Regions from separate parts of the Bacteroides sp. CAG:633 genome, predicted to be linked through region 3. Evidence: riboswitches for the same ligand, from Rfam matches in the RefSeq annotation. Region 3 holds a riboswitch; each other region holds the start of a gene.

Region 1 (2,204 bases), on a different contig from region 3:
TGTAATGTCCACTTAGTAGAAAACTTCTTTTTATAACGCGCTTGTGTAAAGAAGTTCTCATCCCATAATTTTTCATCCGAAATCGGGTTATAAAGGGTTACCCCTCCCGGTAGTTCGCGGGCTGAATAGTAATAATATCCTTTCACATCCAACTCCCCTCCGTCTTTGAACGTATGATACAGCGTCGCTTCGCCCTGCCACGACTCCACTTCCGAGTTGTTTCGTTTCTCTTTCGTCACGTACTTCCCGTTCACCAGCGTAAACGGATAATTGCCGTCGGCACGCATATAACCGGCATCTACCGAGAGGCGTGTACGCTCCCCCAGTTTCTGCCACCATCTGACAGAGGGCGCTACATATCCGAACGAGCCGCCCCTGACACGTGCCAGAAAAGCAGAAGTACGATTTCCTTCGAAGTGAGGTTTTTCCGTTTCGATGTTCAGTACGCCGGCCGACGCATACAGACGGGCCGACTGCAACAGGTCTTCGCTCTGACCGATGGAAAGAGAAAGCATCGACACATTGTCCAGCGAAAAACGTCCGATGTCTATCTGCCCTGCCTGGCAGTTGCTGACTGCCACACCGTCGTAGCTGACAGCCGTATGGGCTGCACCCATGTTGCGGATAGAGACTGTCTTCAGTCCGCCTATACCACCGTAATCCTTTACGTCGGCACCGGCAAAACGGCGTACGGCATCCGCCACATTCTGTATGCCAAGCTGGCTGATGTCCTGCTTCGACATGGTCTGCACAGGCACAGCCGATGTCACCTTGTTGGGCATCCTACGGGCAGTCACCGTCACTTTCTCTATCTGATGCACCTTGCCGGCAATCGTATCTTCCTGCACTTCCTGTGCCACCATCCGGCAGGTCATCATGCAGCACAATACGATACAGCCCAATCGCATCTTCATAAACAAACGGCAGAATCTTTTATTTCATTATTCTTGTGTGCACTGACTGCTTTCCTCGAACAGACAATTTTTCGACTTTGTTTTGCAGGTCTTCTGACTCGTTTCCTAATGTATCGCCTTCCCATTCTCTTTATTATCAGAAAAACAGTGGCATCCGAGTATGATACATTCCTCTTGAAACACACAGCAGCGGGACTGTCCGGGATTCACACCCGATTCCCTTTTCATCCACATCTCCGAACGGAGATTACGGAACAAAACAGCGGCAAATGTAGGAATTTATTTGAATATCCGCAATCAAAAACACAAAAAAAGTATTGAATACCAACAAACAGCGTTCTGTCGGAAGTGGTTTGCTGAAACGCTGTTGGCCACCGTGGCGCAGGTTACGTTTTATTGCTTTCGTATCGTGCTGAAAGCAAAATACAGCCGTGTGCCCCGGCGCCCCAAAGCCACCAGCATACACAGCAGCGAACAGCAGGCACAAACCACAAATACCACTCCCGTGGACGAAAGGATATTACCGATGCCCACCAATGGCGAAACAATGCCTCCCGCCGCAAAACATACCGCACCTAAAAGAGCCGATGCCGTGCCCGAATTCTCGCGCTGACTCTCCATGGCCAAAGCTGTGCTCGAAGTAAACGTCATCCCCATGCTGAACAGCAGAACCAGCATCAGAGCCTCGTATACCCAAAAGCTGCACGCCGACATTAACGCCCCGCACTGTAACACGGCTGCCACTACCATTCCGCAACAGCCAACCAGTGTACTGGTCTCCGAACGGCGAAACTTGACCGACAAGGCAGCCGCAACACCTATCGCAAGCGCATTGACTCCGAAACACAAGCTGAACGCAAATGCCGAAAAGCCATAATGCTGCTGCACGATGAAAGGCGACGAGGCGATGTTGGCAAACAGCACTCCCTGTGCGAAAGCCATCTGAAGTACATAGCACACGTAACGCCTGTCGCGCAACACGACTCCAAAACTGCGGAACGTATCACTCCATTTTTCAGCCGAACGGTTTTCACGCGGCAACGATTCCTTAAAACGTAAGCAGCAGGCCAATAACACCAGTCCCAGCCCGAACAGAATCCAGAAGATGCCCTGCCATCCTATCACATCGGTCAGCAGGCCACCCACAATCGGAGCCGCCACCGGCGCCACTCCGTTAATGGCCCCAATTACAGCCAACATTTTGGCAAGTTCGCGTCCGGAATATTTGTCCGTTGCCACCGAACGCGATATGACGATACCACCCGCACCGGCTATGCCCTGTAACAGACG
Region 2 (2,204 bases), on a different contig from region 3:
GGGTATATGGGAAAAGTATTTTTTTCACAGAGTCGTCCTCTGGCGTAATTTCAATGATACCGCTGATTAATCCTGGTTTGTATGTATAAACCTTTCCATCTCTGGTGAAAAACTGAGATTTTGGGGCTTGTTCGGTTCCTTCTACAAATTTCAATTCTTTTGAAGACATATCCAGATGTTTAATTCCTTCATTGTCTCGAATGTATACGTGTTGCTCATCAATGACGGCAATGTGGCTTGGCCAATCTATTCCAGGAAGTTCGGCATTGCTGAATGCTATTTCTTTTTTTAATGTTTTGGCGTTTACTACTATCAGCATTCCGTCGTTGTCGAAGTGGCTGCCTACGGCATTCATGTCTCCGTTTTGTGAAATTATATAGATCTTTCCGTCGCAAAAGGCCATGTCTTGTGCAACGTTGCCAAGTTCGGTACCATTGACAGCTTTATAAGCATCATCGATGACATAGCCTTCAGGAGTGATGTACGTCAGCGAACCGTTTTCGGTTGTCATGTTACCTTCATTCAATACAAAAGTTCCGTTAGGGTCATCAAATGAGTTTAAACAGTATAAGTCAACCTTTGATGAAATTTTTTGTTCGCCTTCTCCTTGTACGTTTACTGTCAATGTAATTTTCGATACTGCATTTTCAGAAGCTTGTATACTGATGGAGTGGTTAGGTTCGTCTACTTGTGCGTTCCAGCCTTCGGGTAGTGTGGCAATGTTTATTGCATTCGCATTTTGGGCAGAATATTCTAATTGATAGCTTTGTCCAGGTATGACAAAGAAAGGGGTGGTCTCATCAAGTTGGGTTATCCATTCGAATTCTGGCGCAAGTGCTACAGGGGAATCCTTATCGTCACTACAGTTTGTAAAAAACAATACGTTAACAAATAAAATGACGGCCCATAGTGTCTTCAGCCTCATGTTAAATAAAACTTTCATTACTTTTTTGATTTAGATTAATAATTGATTATTAATAAAATAGCTTTTTAAAATCAACAGTTGGAGAAAGTTTAAGTGTTTCTTGAAGACTTGTCTGACATATAGATATAGCCATATAATCACAACAAATCACATATCATGTTGATGATATGATTTGAAAATGTGACCGGTAATCTTACAATAATGCAAATTATACAGGGCACAATAATTCATATCCCGAATTGAAGGATATGCAAACACTAAAAAATTATCCAGCATTCTGCTAATGCACCAAATCGAACTGTCCTCGCGTCCGATTTATCTTAAATGATGGCAGGTCTTCTGACTGACTCTCGCCTTTGACCCCTTTCCGGTTTTACCCAGTGGCATAAGTATTTGTCAAAGCGTTACAAAAAGAGTTTCACAGCAGCGGGACTGTTCGGGACTTTCACCCGATTCCCTTTTAATCCATGAAGCCGAACGGCTACACAGAACCAATCGGCCGCAAAGATAAAGAGAATATATGAAGCTAATCTATTGTTTTATTTTTATTTATCGGTAAAAATTTACCGAAGTATTGATTTAAAAAACTTTTGGAAAGAGAAACATTTTGGGAGGAGAGCCATGCTGCAGGTATAGATAGAATGTATCCAATAGACTATAAATGACGAGTGGACAGGTACTTACGCATTTCATTAATAGGAATCCCGCGACGTTGGGCGTAGTCTGCCAGTTGCTCTTGGTCGATTGTCCCTACTGAAAAATAGCATGCTTCAGGGTGGGATAGCATGAGACCGCAGACCGAAGCATGGGGATGCATGGCTCCATTTTCAGTGAGGGTAATTCCGATTTGTTCCATTTGCAGCAGTTTGTCCAGCAGAAAGCTGACTGATTGATCGGGCAATGAAGGATAACCTACTGCTGGCCGGATGCCTTGGAATTTCTCTGCCAATAACTCATCCATGCTCAATGATTCGTCTGGGGCATATCCCCATGCATATTTGCGTACATATTCGTGCATCTTTTCGGTTGCAGCTTCGGCCAGTCGGTCAGCTAAAGTTTGTGCTAACAGGTGTTGGTAAGGGTCCTGGCTAAAGTGGGTTTCTGCATCTTGGCCAGCTGTGGAAGCAAAGAGTCCAATTGTATCGGCAATGCCTGATGATAAAGGGCGGATAAAGTCGCTTAGACAGAGATAAGGACTCCCGTCGGCATGTGGTGTTTGTTGCCGAAGAAGGGGGAAGAGAATGTCTTCAATTATGATGTTATCTCCGTCTGAATTGGC
Region 3 (2,204 bases):
CTGCCGTTTGCGAGATTCTGCAGAACTGCGTCATCTTCAACAACGGTACGCACGACGCTGTAGCCAAGAAGGAAGACCGCGCCAAGAACGCCATCTACCTGGAGCATGGCAAACCTATGCTGTTCGGTGAAAACAACGAATACGGACTGATGCAGGAAGGCTTCGGTCTGAAGGTAGTGAAGCTGGGCGAAAACGGCATCACGGAGAAAGACATCCTGGTGCACGACGCACACTGCATGGACAACACCCTGCAGCTGAAGCTGGCGCTGATGGAAGGTCCCGACTTTCCTATCGCACTCGGCGTGATCCGCGACGTGGAAGCTCCTACCTACGAAGAAGCCGTACACCAGCAGATCGAAGAGGTTTCGGCCAAGAAGAAGTATCACAACTTCGAAGAATTGCTGCTGACTAACGATACATGGGAAGTGAAGTAAGCCTATTGGCTTCTTCGCCCTCGTTACAACTATAACAGACGTGTCGGGATTCGGCACAGATGAGACTAGTTTCTCCGGATAAGGGGTTGCACAATCACCCCGATCTCTCTTATTTATCCGTTGCAAATGGTAAATCTGTGATGAATCCCGACACTTTTTTCTTTTTCCTTCATCTTCGCCTCTCCACTCACCTTTCACTATCTTTAGATAAGAAAGGATGCGGCTCGCCAATACAAAAATAAGCGAGCTTCTTTTTTGTATTGCTCTCACCTTTCACTATCTTTGCCCCCGAATTGGTTCCGTCTTGTCCAACCGGACGAGCGGATTAAAAGGGAATCGGGTGAAAGTCCCGAACAGTCCCGCTGCTGTGAAGCTCCAGTTTCAACTTATCGGAAAAGACTTTTATGCCACTGATGTTACATACATTGGGAAGGTTCCGGTAAGGGAGTCAGTCAGAAGACCTGCCATCATTCATGTTTGGTCGACCTCCAGGGTTAGGGAGGCCAATACGAACAAGTAAAAACAACAATTCAGAAAACTAAAAGACATGGTCAGATGTACTTTTCGACCTGTCATGCTTGTCTGTGCCTTAATAGGAAGCACTATATCCCTATACGCACAAAGCAAGTTAGACAGTTTGCAGCGTTTGGACGAGGTCGTCATCACGGCACGTTCCATTCAAAAGGAAGTCATACCCGTACAGCAACTTCAGGGCGAACAGCTACAACGGCTCGCCTCGCACAGTGTGGCCGATGCATTGCGCTACTTTTCGGGTATACAGATCAAGGACTACGGCGGTGTAGGCGGCCTGAAGACCGTAAACATACGCAGCATGGGCACCAATCATGTCGGCGTATTCTACGACGGCATCGAACTGGGCAATGCACAGAACGGAACAGTGGACCTGGGACGCTTCTCGCTGGACAACATGGAGAGTGTCACCTTGTACAACGGGCAGAAAAGCGCCATCTTCCAACCAGCCAAGGACTTCGGATCGGCAGGTTCCATCTATTTGCAATCGCGGACACCGAAGTTCGATGACAACGAGACCCATCGGGTGAAAGCCACTTTCAAGACCGGCTCTTTCGGTACCGTCAATCCGGCCTTGCTTTGGGAGCAGAAAGTGAGTGAAAAAGTCAATATGTCGCTTAGCGGCGAATACATGTACACCACCGGTCGCTATAAATTCACCTACCGCGTGGAAGAAGGCTACGACACCACAGCTGTCCGGCGCAATGGCGACGTCAATGCTCTACGACTGGAGAACGGTTGGTTTGGCAAGCTACCGCAAGGGCAGTGGAAGGCCAAGGCCTACTTCTACCGCTCCGAACGGGGCTATCCAGGTGCCGTGGTGCGCAACAAGTTCTCGCACGAAGATCGTCAGTGGGATACCAACGTATTTGTACAAGGCTCGCTCCGCAAGGACTTCTCCGAACGCTACAGCCTGATGCTGAACGCCAAGTATGCCTACGACTACCTGCACTACCTGGCCGATCCGCGACAGGACGAGGCCCTGATGTACATCAACAACCACTACCGTCAACAGGAAGCCTACGTATCGCTGGCGCAGCGTTATACACTGCTGCCGTCGTGGGACGTCAGTCTGTCGGCCGACTATCAGTTCAACCTGTTGAATGCCGACCTGAAAGACTTTGTCTACCCGCGCCGCCATACAGTGCTGGCTGCTGCCGCTACTTCCTTGCACCTGGGACGGGTGAAGATGCAGGCCAGTATTCTGGCTACCTTCGTCCACGACAACGTGGCCTCGGA
Region 4 (2,204 bases), on a different contig from region 3:
TCTCTATCTGTGAGTTTCAGAAAATAACCGACTTTATCAACAAGTCGCAGAAACGTCCGGCTAATGCAACGGAAGAAAAGCGCATGTCGCTCAACATCAACAAAAACGGACGTATCTTTATCATCGAATGCATCATCTTCCAAGACCGTAGCTTCGAAATCTCGATTAACGACATAACCCAGGAAGAAGAGCAAATCAGACTGAAGAGGCAACTGACCCAAAATATAGCTCACGAACTGAAAACCCCGGTAAGCAGTATACAGGGCTATTTGGAAACCATCGTCAGCAACGACAGCATCCCACGCGAAAAGATGCAGACTTTCCTGGAGCGCTGCTATGCCCAAAGCAACCGCCTGAGCCGACTGCTACGCGACATCTCCGTGTTGACACGTATGGACGAAGCAGCCAACATGATCGATATGGAAAAGGTAGACATCAGCCTGCTGGTTGGAAACATCGTCAACGAAGTAGCTTTGGAACTGGAAGAAAAACATATTACAGTAGTCAACTCGCTGCAACCCAAAATACAGCTGAAAGGCAACTATTCGCTGCTCTACTCCATTTTCCGGAATCTGATGGACAACGCCATCGCCTACGCTGGTACCAACATATATATACACATCGGCTGTTTCCGCGAAGACGAGAACTTCTATTATTTCAGCTTTGCAGATACAGGGGTAGGCGTAGCTCCTGAGCACCTGAACCGCCTGTTCGAACGCTTCTACCGGGTAGACAAAGGCCGTTCGCGCAAGCTGGGCGGAACCGGCCTCGGACTGGCCATTGTGAAAAACGCCGTTCTGATACACGGAGGAACCATCTCGGCCAAAAACAGGCAAGGAGGAGGACTGGAGTTCGTATTCACACTGGCCAGGGAAAAATAAAATATTACCTTCGTAACATGTACTAATTTGCCGGAGATTTCCCTTGTAAATCCCCGGCTTTTTCTTATCTTTGCGCTGCATTGGTTTGCAATCCTCTTTCGGGAAAGCAATTAAAAGGGAATCAGGTGAGAATCCTGAACAGTCCCGCTGCTGTAAGTTTCGTGAAGTGTGACAGGCACATACCTCTTAAGCCACTGGATACGTCCGGGAAGGCGTCTGCCACAGAAACAAGTCAGAAGACCTGCCATGCAACACACTTTATCATTGCTTTCGAGGAAAAAGCGTTGAGTTTGATGAACCGGACAACTATTTCCTGTCCAAATCATTTCAACTGATTCAAAGAAAGTAAAAAGGTAAATGAACTCTGCCAAGTTTATTGAGAATGTCCGGTCGAAGTGATTTCGCCCGGACATTTGTTTTTTTACAAAGGGAAACGAACTTCTTGCTTTATAGAAGAAAAATCACTATCTTCGACTCCTGAGCAATAAGTCATAGACTTATTCCGTTAACCAAATGTCAAACCCTCAAAAAAAGAAAAACTAATCAACTATGGAATTACCCTTTGCCGAATCCTGGAAAATAAAGATGGTAGAACCCATCCGCAAAAGCACCCGACAAGAACGTGAACAATGGCTGAAAGAAGCCCATTACAATGTATTTCAACTGAAATCTGAACAAGTCTACATCGACCTGATCACCGACTCGGGTACAGGCGCCATGAGCGACCGCCAATGGGCCGGAATGATGCTGGGCGATGAAAGTTACGCAGGTGCTTCATCGTTCTTTAAACTTAAAGATACCATTACCAGACTGACCGGATTCGAATACATCATCCCCACCCATCAGGGACGAGCCGCCGAAAACGTACTCTTCTCCTATCTGGTGCATGAAGGAGACATCGTGCCTGGCAACTCACACTTTGATACGACCAAAGGACACATTGAAGGACGCAAAGCTTTCGCACTGGACTGTACTGTCGACGAGGCTAAGCAAACACAACTTGAAGTTCCTTTCAAGGGAAACGTCGATCCTGCCAAACTGGAGAAAGCCTTGCAGGAACACGCCGACCGGATTCCTTTCATCATCGTCACCATCACCAACAATACGGCAGGAGGACAACCCGTATCCATGCAGAACCTGCGTGAAGTACGTGCCATAGCTGACAAATACGGCAAACCCGTTCTGTTCGACTCGGCCCGTTTTGCCGAAAACGCCTATTTCATCAAGACACGCGAAGAGGGCTACCAAGACAAGAGCATCAAACAAATTACCCGTGAAATGTTCAGCCTGGCCGACGGCATGACCATGAGTGCGAAAAAAGAT

What was found. A riboswitch is a leader RNA that binds a small molecule or an ion and turns the genes downstream of it on or off. The one in region 3 is predicted to bind cobalamin.
Region 1: another riboswitch for cobalamin. It lies ahead of QVP67_RS14645 (TonB-dependent receptor plug domain-containing protein); the one in region 3 lies ahead of QVP67_RS06400 (TonB-dependent receptor).
Region 2: another riboswitch for cobalamin. It lies ahead of QVP67_RS13800 (DUF5074 domain-containing protein); the one in region 3 lies ahead of QVP67_RS06400 (TonB-dependent receptor).
Region 4: another riboswitch for cobalamin. It lies ahead of QVP67_RS05260 (tryptophanase); the one in region 3 lies ahead of QVP67_RS06400 (TonB-dependent receptor).

What each region holds. Positions count from the first base shown of each region.
Region 1 is NZ_FR883153.1:12,879-15,082, forward strand. It holds partial or broken gene QVP67_RS14645 (TonB-dependent receptor plug domain-containing protein) at 1-914, opposite strand, end outside; cobalamin riboswitch at 981-1,189, opposite strand; gene QVP67_RS14650 (multidrug effflux MFS transporter) at 1,308-2,204, opposite strand, start outside.
Region 2 is NZ_FR883144.1:35,458-37,661, reverse strand. It holds gene QVP67_RS13800 (DUF5074 domain-containing protein) at 1-943, opposite strand, end outside; cobalamin riboswitch at 1,238-1,437, opposite strand; gene QVP67_RS13795 (vitamin B12 dependent-methionine synthase activation domain-containing protein) at 1,581-2,204, opposite strand, start outside.
Region 3 is NZ_FR883048.1:9,932-12,135, reverse strand. It holds gene QVP67_RS06405 (2-oxoacid:ferredoxin oxidoreductase subunit beta) at 1-434, shown strand, start outside; cobalamin riboswitch at 712-917, shown strand; gene QVP67_RS06400 (TonB-dependent receptor) at 1,009-2,204, shown strand, end outside.
Region 4 is NZ_FR883036.1:32,203-34,406, reverse strand. It holds gene QVP67_RS05265 (sensor histidine kinase) at 1-881, shown strand, start outside; cobalamin riboswitch at 945-1,144, shown strand; gene QVP67_RS05260 (tryptophanase) at 1,431-2,204, shown strand, end outside.